Regions from separate parts of the Providencia xihuensis genome, predicted to be linked through region 2. Evidence: predicted binding sites of a transcription regulator. Region 2 holds the regulator's gene; the other holds the start of a gene.
What was found. Region 2 encodes PhoB, which activates phosphate uptake and scavenging genes when phosphate is short. Its sites were predicted from a motif close to CTGTCATAAAACTGNCNNAT; they were not measured.
Positions count from the first base shown of each region.

Region 1: pstS (phosphate ABC transporter substrate-binding protein PstS) is a predicted target of PhoB. The motif match lies at 5,766-5,785, and genes of this name have one in related genera.

Region 1 covers NZ_CP169565.1:252,312-260,493, reverse strand. The annotation lists gene ACE2AL_RS01155 (ABC transporter substrate-binding protein) at 1-398, opposite strand, end outside; gene phoU (phosphate signaling complex protein PhoU) at 1,135-1,845, opposite strand; gene pstB (phosphate ABC transporter ATP-binding protein PstB) at 1,859-2,635, opposite strand; gene pstA (phosphate ABC transporter permease PstA) at 2,673-3,554, opposite strand; gene pstC (phosphate ABC transporter permease PstC) at 3,556-4,512, opposite strand; gene pstS (phosphate ABC transporter substrate-binding protein PstS) at 4,622-5,665, opposite strand; gene ACE2AL_RS01125 (hypothetical protein) at 5,980-6,804, opposite strand; gene envZ (two-component system sensor histidine kinase EnvZ) at 7,065-8,182, opposite strand, start outside.
Region 2 covers NZ_CP169565.1:779,965-788,146, forward strand. The annotation lists gene ACE2AL_RS03340 (AAA family ATPase) at 1-3,491, opposite strand, end outside; gene sbcD (exonuclease subunit SbcD) at 3,497-4,708, opposite strand; gene phoB (phosphate regulon transcriptional regulator PhoB) at 4,945-5,634, shown strand; gene phoR (phosphate regulon sensor histidine kinase PhoR) at 5,658-6,968, shown strand; gene brnQ (branched-chain amino acid transport system II carrier protein) at 7,460-8,182, shown strand, end outside.

The sequences.
Region 1 (8,182 bases), 530 kb from region 2:
GTTTTTAATACACCTTTACGGGCAATAAATTTTTGGCCCGTGGCGAAATCAGGGATTGAGAAATCAACCTGTTTTGCACGCTCATCGGTAATCGTAAAGTTCGCACCAATCAAGTCTACTTTACCCGATGTCAGCAGTGGAATGCGGTTTGCAGGGTTCGTTGGACGCAGTTCAAGTTTTACACCTAAACCATCTGCAATTTCTTGTGCGATATCAACGTCATAACCTGCTAATTTTTTTGTTTGTGGGTCAATAAAACCAAACGGTGGGTTGCTATCAAATACGGAAATACGGATCACACCCGCTTGTTTAATATCATCTAATTTATCTGCGCTAGCGACATTCGCTGTCAGCGCCAAACCTGTAAGTAAAACAGTCGTCAGAATACGAGCTTTCATTGAATACCCCTAGTGGTAAATTTATGTAAATCGACCATCACAAGCTATCAACTATCTCTTAGCACCTGAAATAATATTAAATAATATATTTATAACCAAATGGAATATAAAGCAGTACAAAAAAAAGGGCAAACTTTGTAACAAAGGCCCCCGAATATGGCTTACACCATCAATAGACTCTTATTGAGCAAGAAGAAAGTCTGTATAAAAACGTTTTAGTGTATTCATCGAAATAGATAGGCTATCGAATGCATTAACCTCATGCCTGCAATCGCCCATAACCAGCATCAATGCTCTAAATAGTTCGTGCTGTAGCAAGGCGGCAAACACAGTTCCCCCTAAAGTATGTGACCCGGGTAGCCGAGTACAGCCAACACCGCCACTACACAAAACATATCGAGTATTTAATTTTCTAAATCATTCGCGTTGTGGCTAGGCGGCAAGCGAGGATATCTCGGGGAGCATACACAAGTATGTGACCCAAGTAGCCGAATGAAGCCAACACCGCCACAGCACGAAGGGTGACGAAAATTAGGAGCATACACAAGTATGTGACCCGGGTAGCCGAGTACAGTCAACACCGCCACTACACAAAACATATCGAGTATTTAATTTTCTAAATCATTCGCGTTGTGGCTAGGCGGCAAGCGAGGATATCTCGGGGAGCATACACAAGTATGTGACCCGAGTAGCCGAGTACAGCCAACACCGCCACAGCACGAAGGATGACGAAAATTTATTTGGTGAGCATTTTTTCTAAATTATCACCACCTACATGCCGGAAATCTTGCCCCTTCACATAGTAGAAAATAAACTCACAGATATTTTGGCAGCGGTCACCGATACGCTCGATTGAGCGTGCGCAGAACAACGCCGTCAATACGCTTGGAATTGTTCTCGGGTCTTCCATCATATAGGTCATAAGCTGACGGACAATGCCTTCGTACTCTTGGTCAACTTTTTCATCTTCGCGGTAAATACGAATCGCCTCTTCGAGATCCATTCGCGCAAACGCATCTAGCACATCATGCAACATTTGCACTGTGTGGCGGCCTAGCGATTCTAAACTCACGAGAAGCGGCTGATGTTGCTGCGAAAATTTCTCCAATGCGGTTTGGCAGATTTTATCGGCAACGTCGCCGATCCTTTCCAACTCCGCAATCGTTTTTGAAATTGACATAATCAGTCGCAAGTCACTCGCCGTTGGCTGGCGCTTGGCAATAATTTTGACGCACTCTTCATCAATGGCCACTTCCATCATATTGACTTTGTGGTCATTTTCGATAACTTCGCGCGCTAGGGCTTCATCCTGGTTATGCATTGCCGTAATGGCTTTGGTGAGCTGTTCTTCGACCAGCCCTCCCATTGTCATTAATTCAGTATGGATATGTTCCAGTTCCGCATTGAACTGCCCAGATATATGTTTATTGTGATTCAGCGTATCCATCGTCGGCTCCATATCAACCGTAGCGGCCAGTAATATAATCTTCAGTTTGTTTCATTTCTGGGGTGGTGAACATCTTATCGGTATGATTAAACTCAATCAGTTCACCTAAATACATAAATGCTGTGTAATCAGAACAACGTGCCGCTTGTTGCATGTTGTGGGTAACAATCACGACCGTATACTCTGATTTTAACTCACTGATTAACTCTTCAATACGCCCTGTGGAAATAGGATCCAATGCTGAACAAGGCTCATCCAGCAATAACACTTCTGGGCGAATTGCAATACCTCGCGCAATACACAGACGTTGTTGCTGCCCACCCGACAAGCTGTAACCACTTTGGTGCAATTTGTCTTTGGTTTCATTCCACAGCGCTGCTTTGGTAAGTGCCCACTGCACGCGCTCATCCATTTCCACGCGAGATAGCTTTTCAAATAAACGCACACCAAATGCAATGTTGTCATAGATGGACATTGGGAATGGCGTTGGTTTCTGGAACACCATCCCCACTTTTGCACGTAATAATGCGATATCTTGTTTGTCCGTCAGGATATTTTGACCATCCAGTAAAATTTCACCTTCAGCGCGTTGTTCACCGTACAGTTCATACATTTTATTAAACGTACGCAATAACGTCGATTTACCACAACCTGATGGGCCGATAAACGCTGTTACTTTATTTTTTTCAATGTCTAAAGAGATATTTTTCAGTGCGTGAAACTTGCCATAAAAGAAGTTGAGGTCACGGACTTTAATTTTACTGTTTGCAATTTCATTTGCATTAATCATGGTTACTTTCTCTCTAAATCTTTATTTATCTGGGCGCTTAGTGTTTTTTCTGTGCAAACACAACGCGGGCAATGATGTTAATCAGCAGGACACACAGGGTAATTAACAGCACCCCAGCCCATGCGAGCTCTTGCCATTCGGAGAATGGGCTCATTGCGAATTTGAAAATCGTTACAGGTAAGTTAGCAATGGGTTCGCTCATATCTGTACTCCAGAACTGGTTCGACAGTGAAGTAAACAGGAGCGGTGCGGTTTCTCCCGCAATACGCGCAATTGCCAGTAAGATCCCTGTAATAATCCCAGATACAGATGCCTTTAATGTAATGGATAAAATCATTTTCCATTTCGGCGTTCCAAGAGCATAAGCCGCTTCACGCAAGCTATCTGGTACCAGTTTCAGCATGTTTTCAGTGGTACGAATAACAATAGGGATTTGCAGCAATGCCAGCGCAATCACCCCTGCCCATCCAGAGAAGTGCTGCATTTGCGCAACCACGATGGTATACACAAACAGACCAACAACAATAGATGGTGCTGATAACAGAATGTCATTAATAAAGCGGGTCACAGATGCTAGCCATGATTTACGACCGTATTCTGCCAAGTAAATCCCCGCTAAAATCCCTAAAGGTGTTCCAATCACGGTAGCCCACAGGATTAATAAACCACTTCCGACGATCGCATTCGCTAAACCACCACCTTCTGTATTTGGTGGTGGCGTCATCTCGGTAAACAGGTTAAGGGACATACCGTCAATCCCTTTGGTCACCGTCGAAAATAAAATCCACACTAACCAGAACAGCCCGAATGCCATGGTCAACATTGAGACAAGCAGTGCCATTCTGTTAACTTGGCGGCGCCATGCTTGACGGCGTGCGCGTTCTTTCTCATTGACGATAAAAGGTTGATATTCCGACATATTAACGCCCCTCATTCTTCGCAAGACGCATTACCATCAACTTGGAAATCGCCAACACAATAAACGTGATAACAAACAGGATAAGCCCAAGTTCCATCAGCGCTGAGGTATGTAAGCCACTTTCTGCTTCCGCAAATTCATTCGCTAGTGCGGAAGTAATACTGTTTCCTGGCATGAAGAGGGATGCACTATCGAGCTGGTAGGTATTACCAATCACGAAGGTTACCGCCATGGTTTCACCCAATGCACGGCCTAACCCTAACATCACCCCGCCTATTACCCCGTTACGGGTATACGGCAATACGATGTTCCAAATCACTTCCCAAGTGGTACAGCCAATCCCGTAGGCTGACTCTTTCATCATCACAGGGGTTTGTTCAAACACATCACGCATAACAGACGCAATGTATGGAATAATCATAATCGCGAGGATAATCCCCGCCGCTAAAATACCTATCCCGAATGCAGGGCCTGAAAATAATTCACCGACAATTGGAATACTCGACATCACGTTGCCAACTGGCTCTTGGAAATATTCTGCAAATAGTGGTGCGAAAACGAATAAGCCCCACATCCCGTAAACGATACTGGGAATGGCGGCAAGCAATTCAATAGCAATCCCTAATGGACGTTTTAGCCAGTTTGGCGCAAGCTCCGTTAAGAACAACGCGATACCGAAACTGACGGGGACGGCGATAATCAGGGCGATTAACGAGGTTACAATGGTGCCATAGATTGGCACAAGGGCACCGAACTGTTCTGCAGGCGCATCCCACTCTTTGGTCCATAAAAACGAAAACCCAAACTTCTGCATACTTGGCCAAGACGCAAAAATAAGGGAAATAATGATGCCACCTAGCATTAACAAAGTGATTAGCGCGGCAATCTTTACCAGTGCACCAAAAATTACATCACCTGATTTGCTGGGAGCTCTAAATGCCGTTGTTTTTTCGGCCATGCGCTTTGTTCTCTTTCCATTCCTACTTGTACTGTAGGATTGTGTTACAACAATGAGCGGGTAAGCCCTGTTCCTCAGTACTTACCCGCCATTTCCAACCCGAGGTGCATTAGAACAATGCTTTACCTTGGCTATCTTTAATTTCTGTTTTCCATGCTGCACGAACAGCTGTTACAACCTCTTGAGGTAAAACGGCGTAATCCAGCGCTTCTGCTTGTTTACCGCCTTTATCGTACGCCCAGTTGTAGAAGTCGAGAACGGCTTTGCCTTTTTCAGCATTGGCTTGTTCTTTGTGTACTAAGATGAACGTTGTTGACGTGATTGGCCATGCGTTTGCACCATCACGATTAGTCAGGTCTTGAGCAAACGACTTCGACCAGTCAACTTTTTTCGCTGCTGCGCTGAAACTTTCGCCTGTTGGTGATACCGCTTCGCCATCCGCAGAAACTAACTTAGTATACGCAAGATTATTTTGTTTTGCGTAAGCATATTCCACATAGCCGATAGAGCCTGGCAGACGTTGTACGAATGCGGCAACACCATCGTTACCTTTACCGCCTACGCTGTTTTTCGGCCAGTTAACGGTTGAGCCCGCACCAATTTCATCTTTCCAATTCGCACTTACTTTTGCTAAGTAGCTGGTGAAAACAAATGTAGTACCTGAACCATCAGAACGTCTAACCACCGCAATAGCTTGGTCTGGTAAGCTCACTTTCGGATTTAATTTTGCAATAGCTGGGTCATTCCATTTGGTGATTTTACCTAAATAGATATCACCTAATGTGTTGCCATCTAAAGTCAGTTGACCTGATTCGATGCCTTTTACGTTAACCGCCAACACCACACCACCAATAACGGTAGGGAATTGGAACAAACCATCTTCTTTTAGTTTTTCATCAGTCAATGGCGCATCAGACGCACCGAAATCAACTGTTTTTGCATTAATCTGTTTTACACCACCAGAAGAGCCAATCCCCTGATAGTTCACTTTATTACCTGTTTCTTTCTGATAAGAGTCTGCCCACTTCGCATAAACAGGAGCAGGGAAGGTCGCGCCAGCTCCGGTCAGGCTGGTAGCAGCAAAAGAAGACATTGCAGTCAGAGACAAAGTTGCTGCCATTACGCTTGCTAAGGTGGTACGCGTCATTTTCATAATCCCTCCGGGGATGTATAGAAACAATCAAGTATAAAATTGTTGGGTGTATGTCACGGTAGGAAAAATAGGACAATTTAGTTACGACAACATGTCGTTTTTATGACAGTTTTATGACAATTGACTGTATTCACACCTAGCTTAGGAAAAAAACAAAAAGGAATATATTTAATCTCAAATAAAATCAATAAGTAAGAAAAAAAGCATCCATAATAACGAAATGATGTATTGTCATAAAAAAGTCTTAAATTATTTTATCTATAAAAAAATAAACCCGCATTCGCGAGTTTATCGAAAGAAAAAACAAAATAACATTACGATAGCTTAATCCCTGTTTTACGTAGCATTGGATTAGCGACTCTAGCAATCAGCTCAGCTTTCATACTTTCTTTTTTTGCTTCTAGATCTTTTTTCGACTGTCTTTCATGTTCAATATATTTGTTAATAGCAGGAGAACAAGTTGATTCTAAAGAAGGTTTTTTAGGACTAATATCGTCTTCCATTTTCGCTTTTGCCTGTAATTTCCTAAATAGTGAACTTTCTTCAAGACTAGCAGCAGAAAAAACTCCTACTTTTTGATTCTTTTTAATAACTGAATTTTTCAATTTTAGCACTGCTGCTTCACTTTCAGTCAGTTCCTTTGCGGCATATTCTGGCTTATTGCATTCCTTTCCCGCATCCTTAAACCTTTGCAATTTTGCCATTTCTTCAAATAAACCTGAGGCGACTTTATCTGTCAACTGTCGATTTAATACCGTATGCTTTGCCTCTGTCCTAACTGACACTTCATGTTTAGGTAATTCAGTTGTTGGTAATCGTTGTACTGGAAGAGTATCAGGCATTGGTGGTGGTGGTGGTACTGGCTGAGATATCGACATTGGTAAAGCGGTGGATAGCTTTGGTTCAGCTTGTTTTTCTGATGGTTGTACAGCAACTTTTGTAATCGAGTTGCCAACTACCGGTTCCTTCAGTGTTATTTTCTTTTCCTTTTGTAAAACATTTGTAATATTCGTATTCATTACATTTTTCATCTGCCCCGAAACACTCCCTTTATTTTTATTAAACAAAAAATTTGAGCATGTTTTTAAGCTTTTGGATAAAGTATGAATGATTTTAGTTGCACTAATATGAACTGACATAATATTTACCATAATGATTTTATTTGCACTGATTATCCAAGCAAGGTACCTATTGCGTCTTTTATATAACGATTCTAGCATTGATAAATGAACAGATAAGAAGGAAATTTATTAAGCGGGTGGTATTAAGAATCCAGCACCGAGCAGCTGGACGCAACCGTGCAGATATGAAAATTCAGGGAAAGGCCCAAAACAATTTGAGCCCAATTAATGGCATTATTTTAGAAAGATAGATCTAAATAGTGCAAGTTGTAGGCATATCAGTCTTCTTTCTCTTTAAGAGGAAGTAAAGCCCGTATTGCAAACCCGCCGCGCTCACTTTTGTGGATCTCAATGCTCCCTTCATGGGCGTCCACTATACGGCGTATAATCGCTAGCCCCAAGCCTGTCCCTGTATTACTTCGTGCTTTTTCGCCTTGCACGAACGGTTGGAATAAGCGGTGGATATCTTCGTCTTTGATACCCGCGCCGTCATCTTCCACTTGGAACCAGACAAAATCTTCGTTTTTTCCACTGCTGACTTTGATCCAGCCATTTCCATAGCGGTACGCATTTACAATCATATTAGTGATTGCACGTTTGATGGCCAACGGGTTACCGTTCACAATCATGGATCCAGGTTCTAACGCTGTTTCGATTTCGCCAACCACACTGCTTTCTGAATTGACTGCTTCCATCAGAATCGCGTTGAGATCGCAGAATTCCATATCCATCTCTTGACCTGTTTTCAGGTAAGACATGAATTGACCAATAATCGCATCACACTCTTCAATATCTTTGTTGATAGACTCTGCCAGATAGCTGTCTTCTGGGCTCATCATTTCTGTCGCTAAGCGGATACGAGTTAATGGTGTTCTTAAGTCATGGCTAACCCCTGCCATCAAGACAGTTCGGTCATTTTCAAGGGTTTTAATCCCAGCAGCCATGTGGTTAAAAGACCGAATTGCTGCCCTAACTTCCGTTGCCCCCTTTTCTTGCATCGGGGGCAATACAAAGCCCTTTCCGACCTCCCCTGCATGGTACTCCAATTCAAGTAATGGCTTGTTTTGGTAGCGAATATACAGCCATACCCCTGCAAAGATCGTGAGGAAAATGGTTAAGGTATACCTGAAAACAAGGGAAAACTGGTTTTGACCAATTTCAGTCAGAGGTACTCGCACCCAAATATCTGGGGCGAGATAAGACGTTAACCACAAAATCGGATACTCACGGCCAAGCTCAAGATGAACATTTGCCTTACCGCCTAAGTATTGCGACATGTGTTCGCTCAGAAAATCATACTCTTTAGCCCAATTCAGCCCTTCCTCCATGGCAGCAGAATGGGCATAGAACGTAATACCTAATTCATTGTAGATTTTCTTACGCAAAGCGGGGGAAA
Region 2 (8,182 bases):
CCTTCATCTAGAAATAGTGACTCTAATTGTGTGCGGTTGCTGACCATGTCTGAAAGTGCCAGTGCTAATGCTAAACTAACAAGAAAGCTTTCCCCCCCAGATAACGTTTTGATATCTCTGACAGAATCAGCCTGCCAGCTATCGATAACTTGTAACTCTAAGTTAGCTTGGTGGCTACGTTGCAATATATAGCGGCCATGGAGCTTATCGAGTTGTTGGTTGGCTAACGTTACCAAACAATCAAGCGTTAGGCCTTGTGCATAGCGGCGGAATTTATCCCCTTCAGCGGAACCAATGAGTGCATTTAAATAACTCCAATCATCGTAACTGAGTTGGCTTTTTTCTATTTCTTGCAGTAAATCTTGTTGCTGGTGGCGTTGTTGTCTATCGGTATCTAAGCGATTAATAATGCGCCCTTGTTGTTGATTATATTGTTTAATTTCCTCATCGAGGGTTGTGATAATGTCGTTTAATTGTGCCTCAGAAAGTGACGAAAAATCTGTGGAACGTTGCTGACTAAGGGCTTCGAGTGCTTGCATGCCTTCTTGATGGCGGGTCTCACTTTGCAATAGCGTTTGGCTGACTCGTTGCTTTAACGCTTCTAACTGTTGTTTTTCTTCAAGGTTTAACAATGCCTCAAGGAAGGTTTGTTGCGTGCTAAATGGGCTTTTTGCCAGTGCATCATTAAATTGCTCTTGCGCTTGTTGATGTTCGAATTTGGCTTTATTGAGTGTCTTGATAATCTCCTGCAAGCGACCATTAAGTGAGGCAATATTTTTATCAACTTCATTTAGCTGTTGACTAAGTTGTTCTTGAGCTAACGAAAGTGCCTCTTGTTGAGTATTCATCTGTTGGATAAATAGAGGTATAGGTAGTCCTGAAAGTTGTGTTTTGCGCTCAGCGTTTTTTTGCTGAAGGACTATATTAGCTTGTTTAAATTGAGTTTCTTCTTTTTCAATTTGCTGATTGAGTTGCTTTAATTGGTCGGATTCAGATTTAAGTGTGGCGCTTGTGACCTCAATTTTTTGGTTTAGAGCCTGCGCGGTGATTTTTTGAGTATTGTAAAACTCACCACGTTGAGTGATATCACTCAACCATTTATCAAAGTTTTCACTTTCTGGTAAGTTCAGATCAAAATGGACTAAAGCTGTTTGAAATTGCTCAGTTTGTTCATTTTTTCGTTGCTGTAATTGAGCCAGTTCTCTCTGCGATTCATCAAATAATTGGGTTTGATATTTTAATCGCTCTTCAATGAGTGAAAGGCCTGCTTGTTGTTGAGTTAAATACGTTTGCTGGTCGTGCTGCAACTGCTTAGCTTGCTGATATTCACGCTCTAATGTCATGAATTCATGGGTGATTTTTTGTTGTTGTGTTAGTTTAGCAGTTAGCTCATTGATAAAGGCACTCACAGCCTGCTCGTTCAGTGCTAATTCAGGTGTAAGTGCTTGCTCACATGTTTTTTTCCAGTTGTGAACCAAGCTATCTAGGTGAGCAGTGGTTTGCTGCAATTGTTGTGCTTGCTCTTTTTGGCGTAGCTGCTGTGTTTCGGATAGCGTGGATAACTTAGTTTGTTGTTGTTTAAGGTGGTCAAGCTGCTCAGTTAAGTGAATGAGTTGCTGTTGTGTTTCGCTCAGGTGAATGGATTGGTATGTTTGTACCGCTGGATGTTGCGTGGAGCCACATAGTGGGCACGGTTTTCCTGAAACGAGTTGTTGACGTTCTTGCTCTAAACTGACAATTTTCTGTTCTAATTGGTACTTTTCATTGGTTAGTTTGATGCGAGGTGCCAACTCATTGATTTGAGACTCAGTCAGTTCGCGTTCTTTTTGTGTTTGGCTGCTCTGTTGCTGTAAATCAGCATGTTGCTGATTGTGTTGCTGTAATTGGGCTTGCGCACTCAGGTATTGGGACAGCATTAACGGTAATAATTTGGCATGCTGTAAACGCGTTTGCAGTTGCTCAATCTGTTGATTAACTGCATAAATATCGTATTTTTCTTGGTCGGCTTTGTATTGTTGTTCTTGTCTTTTAAACGCGAGTGTGTGTTTTTCTAAGGTGGACGTAGTTTGTGTTAATTCTTCTGTGCGTTTTTGTTTATCCACTTGCAGTTGTTCAATTTCTTTTGAGAGTTTCTTTTGTTTCTGTAATAAGGTATTGAGCTGATCTCCTAATTCAAAAATAAAACGCCCTTGCTGTTTCCAACTGCCTATTTGCGCGTTGATATCTGCATCTTTTTGTTTTTCATTTAGAAATATGTTCAACTCGTTAAGTTGATGGGTTGCCTGTTGAATCTGGCCTTGTGTCTCATTTATCCACTGTTGTTTTTGTTCAAAAGTTACCTTTTTTTCAGCTATTTGTTGTTTTAATTCGTGTTGTTGCTGCGTTAACTGCAAAATTTGGTTATCGAGAGGGCGAACTGTTTCATCAATCATTTGGTTTTGTTGTTTTACAAAATCAATATGTTTGCGGTGTTCATCCTGAGATTGAATGAGTGTGGCTTGTAGCGGCGTTCGTTCGGCCTGTTGTTTTTCCAGATTGAGTTGTAACTGCTGTTGTTGTTCTGTGTATTCAGTGAGTTGCCTCTGTAGACTTTCAATATTTTGCCAAAGAGGGCGTAGCGACTCCGCAGGTTCGCCATTCGATAGTTTCTTCAGTTGTGGTTGCGCCGTTTGGTATTCAAGTTGGGCATTTTTTAGTTCATTATCAAGTGATTGTAATCTCACAGTGAGCTGGTTGTGTTGTTGCCACCAATTAAGTTCCTGTTGATGCTGTGCACGCTTTTGCTTTATTTCAGTTTCGTGTTTCAGTAACGTATTTTGCTGTTCTAGCAGCTCTTGGTGTTCTGATTCCGTAAGTAAATTAATACTTTGCGCTCTGGCTTTTAAGAGATCTAAATCTGTTTTTGCTTGCTTGTGTTGGTTAAAAATATATTTGGAGATTTGGCTATAAATTTCTGTGCCTGTAATTTCTTCAAGTAGGTCAGCGCGTTCTTTTTCGGAAGCGTTTAAGAAAGCGGCAAAGTCCCCTTGCGATAGCAAGATGGATTTTGTAAAGCGGCCAAAATCTAACCCTGTAATTTTGGTTATTTGGTCGCGAATTTCAGATACCTTAACGGTAATGATTTTGCCATCAGCCACTTGGGCAAGTTCCGCTTTCGGTGGTTGCAAGTTGCCATCTGGTTTATTACCTGCGCGGCGTTGGCTCCAAAATGCGCGATAGGCCGCACCTTTGACTTCAAATTCCACTTCTGAAAGGCAGTCCCCGGTGTGGCGGGTCATCAGTTCGTTTTGGCTTGCGGAAATTGAATCTAATCGTGGTGTCCGATGATATAGCGCTAAGCAGATGGCATCCAATAAGGTGGTTTTCCCCGCACCCGTTGCGCCTGTGATGGCAAATAGCCCCTGGCTGGCAAACGGCTCTTGCGTAAAGTCGATTTTCCATTCACCTTTGAGAGAATTAATATTTTTGAGGCGTAAGCTTAAGATTTTCATATCAATTACCCTTGCTCTTGGCGTAATGCGTCGTAGGATTGTTGGAAAAGTTGGGTTAGACGCTGTTCACGTTCAGGGTCTTCTAGCGTTTCTTCGCTAAGGCGGCGTAAGAAAACCTCTTCTACTGTAAGTTCATTCAGGGTTTCATTGGCCAACGCAAGGTTTTGCCCTTGTTTTTGCTTTCTCGCACGGCGCAGTAACACGACTTCAACGGGAAGGTTTTGTGTGAGTGCTTCGATGCGTTGTTGAATATCCGCGAGATAATCTTGAGAGGCCACCTCAATATCCAACCAAACTGCATTCTCACCTTGGTAATCTTGCCATACGCTAAGTTGTTGTTCTATTTCTTTTAATGAGCCTTTAATCGTCTGTAAGGGCTGAAAAATAGGGATCGCTAACGGGGTGATTTCGGTTAATTCGCTGCCTGTGAATTCAACTAAACAGACACTTTTTTGTTGGGCGGTTTCATCAAAACTGAGGGCAATAGGGGATCCGCAATAGCGAATATGTTGTTTTCCACCAATCACTTGAGGGCGATGAATATGGCCAAGAGCAATATAATCCGCAGGGGGGAACGCCCCTGAAGGGAAGGCTTCTAATGTGCCAATATAAATATCACGCACGGAATCGGTTAATTCCGCGCCAATGACAGTTAAATGCCCCGTAGCAATAATTGGAATATCCACGCCGAGCATTGCGCGTTGTTCGAGGGCAAATTGGTAGCTGGCTAGGTAATGGTCATGAATAGCGGTTTGTAGCGAAAGCTGTTTTTCTTCAATACTTTGCCCTGCAACACTCAATTGAATATCCCGAGGGCGTAAAAAAGGAATGGCACACACGAGGCCAATGGGTTGCGATTGTTTATTGTGTAGAGTAATAACATTCGGTTCACTGCCAGAGGTGACCACTTGGGTATTGAGGTAGCTTAATAATGCGCTCGATTCATTCAGAACGGAGACGGAATCGTGGTTACCGCTCAAAATAACCAACTGGCACCCCGTTTTTTGCAAGTCCACAATAAATTTATTATATAACTCGCGGGCATAACTAGGTGGTGACCCTGTATCAAAAATGTCCCCTGCTACGATAACGGCATCAACGTGATGAATTTCGACTTGGTTTACTAACCAATCTAAAAAGTGTTGGTGCTCAGGCGCACGGCTTTTGGTAAAAAAGTATTGGCCAAGATGCCAGTCAGAGGTATGAATAATGCGCATGAGCCATCCGTTCCTGTCTTTGATAAAGGGCATAAATTACTGCTATCCAGTATACCTGATCCTATCAAAACCTCGTGTTTTTCTCGTGTTATGGCGGAATTATTTCACTTAGATGACATTTACCCGCTAATATAAGGAGAAATATTTGATTTGCGAATAGACATTCATAATTCTGTCATAAAAGTGACGCATAATGCGTTCACATTAACAATGTCTTCTTATTTACAGGAACAATCATGGCAAGACGCATTCTAGTGGTTGAAGATGAAGCGCCCATCCGAGAAATGGTTTGTTTTGTATTAGAACAGAATGGTTTTCAGCCAATTGAAGCTGATGATTATGACAGCGCAATTGCACAGTTAGTTGATCCTCTCCCTGATTTGGTTTTATTGGATTGGATGATCCCTGGTGGTTCAGGTCTCCAAGTGATTAAACATATGAAGCGCGATAGCGCGACGCGTGATGTTCCCGTGATGATGTTAACAGCACGCGGGGAAGAAGAAGATCGTGTGAAAGGGCTTGAAGTCGGCGCTGATGATTATTTGATTAAGCCGTTTTCCCCGAAAGAGTTAATTGCTCGCGTTAAAGCTATTCTCCGTCGGATCTCTCCGATGTCGACAGAAGATATCATCGAAATGAATGGGTTAACGTTAGACCCAACCTCCCACCGTGTGACGAGTAATGACACCCCGATTGATATGGGGCCAACGGAATATAAGCTTCTGCATTTCTTTATGACTCACCCTGAGCGTGTATACAGCCGTGAGCAGCTCTTGAATTATGTGTGGGGCGCGAATGTTTACGTCGAAGATAGAACGGTGGATGTGCACATTCGGCGTTTAAGAAAAGCGCTAGAAACTGAAGGTCATGATAAAATGGTGCAAACAGTACGCGGTACGGGTTACCGTTTCTCTGTTCGTTATTAACGACAAACTAGGGAGAGACATGCGTGCTTGAACGCTTATCGATTAAACAGCTGGTTTGGGGGCTGTTTTTATTTATCTTGCCAGCGCTGATTTTGTCCATTTTTATCGGGCATTTGCCTTGGCTGTTGGTGGTTTCGTTACTGGCAGCCTTAGTGTGGCATGCATATAACCTGCTAAAACTATCTTATTGGCTTTGGTTGGATAAAAGTATGTTACCACCCGAGGGGCGAGGAGGATGGGAGCCGATATTTTACGGTATATACCAGATGCAGCAGCGTAATCGTAAACGTCGCCGCGAATTAGGGCAGTTGATTAAACGTTTTCGTAGTGGCGCTGAATCCTTACCCGACGCCGTTGTGATGATGACCACTGAAGGCAATATTTTTTGGTGTAATCGCCACGCTCAGGCTTTGTTAGGCTTTCGCTGGCCAGAAGATAATGGCCAACATATTTTCAATTTATTGCGCTACCCTGATTTTAGTCGTTATTTTTCAATCAAAAGCTACGACCAAGCATTAACCATTGAGCTGAATAGTGGGGAAATTGTTGAGTTTCGTATCTTGCCTTATACCGAAGGGCAACTACTGATGGTGGCGCGAGATGTCACTGAAAAACGTCGGTTGGAGAAAGCGCGTAGGGATTTTTTTGCTAACGTTAGCCACGAACTACGTACTCCACTTACCGTTATTCAGGGATATCTTGAGGTAATGGATGACCAGGAAGGTATGCCAGCCGTCAATAAAAAAGCGCTGAATGTGATGCAAGAGCAAGCTCATAGAATGGATAATTTGGTTAAACAGCTTTTGCAGTTATCTCGTATCGAAATTGCACCGCAAATCAACCTTGATGAGCAGGTAAACATTCCAGTAATCCTCAAAATGATTGAGCAAGAAGCGTTAAGTTTAAGCCAGGGCCGCCAGCAATTTGAGTTTAATATCGATGAATCACTGCGAGTACATGGCAATGAGGAGCAACTGCGCAGTGCTGTGGCGAACTTAGTGTATAACGCTATTAACCATACGCCTGAAGGCACAAAAATTCGTGTGGATTGGCGTAAAACCAGTCTTGGTGCTCAATTTAGTGTGAAGGATAATGGGCCAGGGATCCCGTCAGAGCATCTTCCACGTTTGACAGAGCGTTTTTACCGTGTGGATAAAGCACGTTCACGTCAAGGTGGTGGTGGAACAGGGCTTGGGTTGGCTATTGTGAAACATGCCGTTCAGCACCATAGCAGCCAGCTGGTGGTCACTAGCCAAGTTGGTAAAGGGAGTGAGTTCTCATTTACTTTGCCACCTGTGCTAATCGTTGATGATAAAAAATTGAAAAAATCCTAAATGATCCCACTTTATTAATATAATCAACTTGTTAATAAAGTGGATCCTGCTTGCTTACCTATTAATTAATTTTGTTAATACATTATTTTTTTATATTATCCTGCCAATTAATGATTTTGATATTATATATCCTACCAGTTAGTAAAAAAAATGAATGACAAAATGATGAGTTGATTATTTTTCGAACAAATCATATAACGAGTATTGTGATTTTACTGAAAGGAATCACTGGTTCTGAAAATTAGTTTAGTTATTTCCTCTTGTTTTCGGGTTTGCTATTGCCTTTTTGCCCTATAAAAGTTCTACTTGTTGTCAGTTATTGGCGATTTTTTCTGTTTTTTGATTTTTCGTTTTGTCATAGGCAAGCAGGCATACTTTTTTATATTGTTAACAGTATGTTTATCAGAATTCTATCTCGCTATATATATTTCAAAGGGTTGCTAAGTGCATATCCGTAATTTTTTATTTTCGCTACTAAAAATTAACATAATATGGCTCATCGTTTATCATCAAGAGATATCATCGCATTAGGTTTTATGACCTTTGCGTTATTTGTCGGGGCAGGAAATATTATTTTCCCTCCGATGGTTGGCTTACAGGCAGGGGAACAAGTTTGGACCGCCGCACTTGGCTTTTTAGTCACGGGTGTGGGTCTACCTGTATTAACAGTTATTGCATTGGCGAAAGTTGGGGGCGGAATTGAAGCCCTGAGTTCGCCAGTTGGGAAAACAGCGGGTTTACTGCTAGCGGTAGTCGCTTATTTATCTGTCGGCCCGTTATTTGCCACACCAAGAACCGCAACAGTATCGTATAAAGTCGGGATCGCACCATTATTTGGTGGCGAATCTGATATGTTACTGTTTATCTATAGCGCGGTTTATTTTGTGTTGGTAATTGGTATTTCGCTATATCCAGGGAAACTGCTGGATAGCGTAGGGCACATTTTGGCGCCTGTTAAAATGCTGGCATTGGCTATTTTGGGTGTTGCAGCGGTGATGTGGCCTGCGGGCGATCCAATTCCGTCGACGGTAGACTACCGTGATATGGCTTTTTCAAATGGCTTTATTAACGGTTACCTCACTATGGATACCCTCGGGGCGATGGTGTTTGGGATTGTTATCGTGAATGCGGCGCGTTCAAGGGGTATCGAAAACTCATCATTACTCACTCGCTACACCATGTGGGCAGGCTTAATTGCTGGGGTACTGTTGACG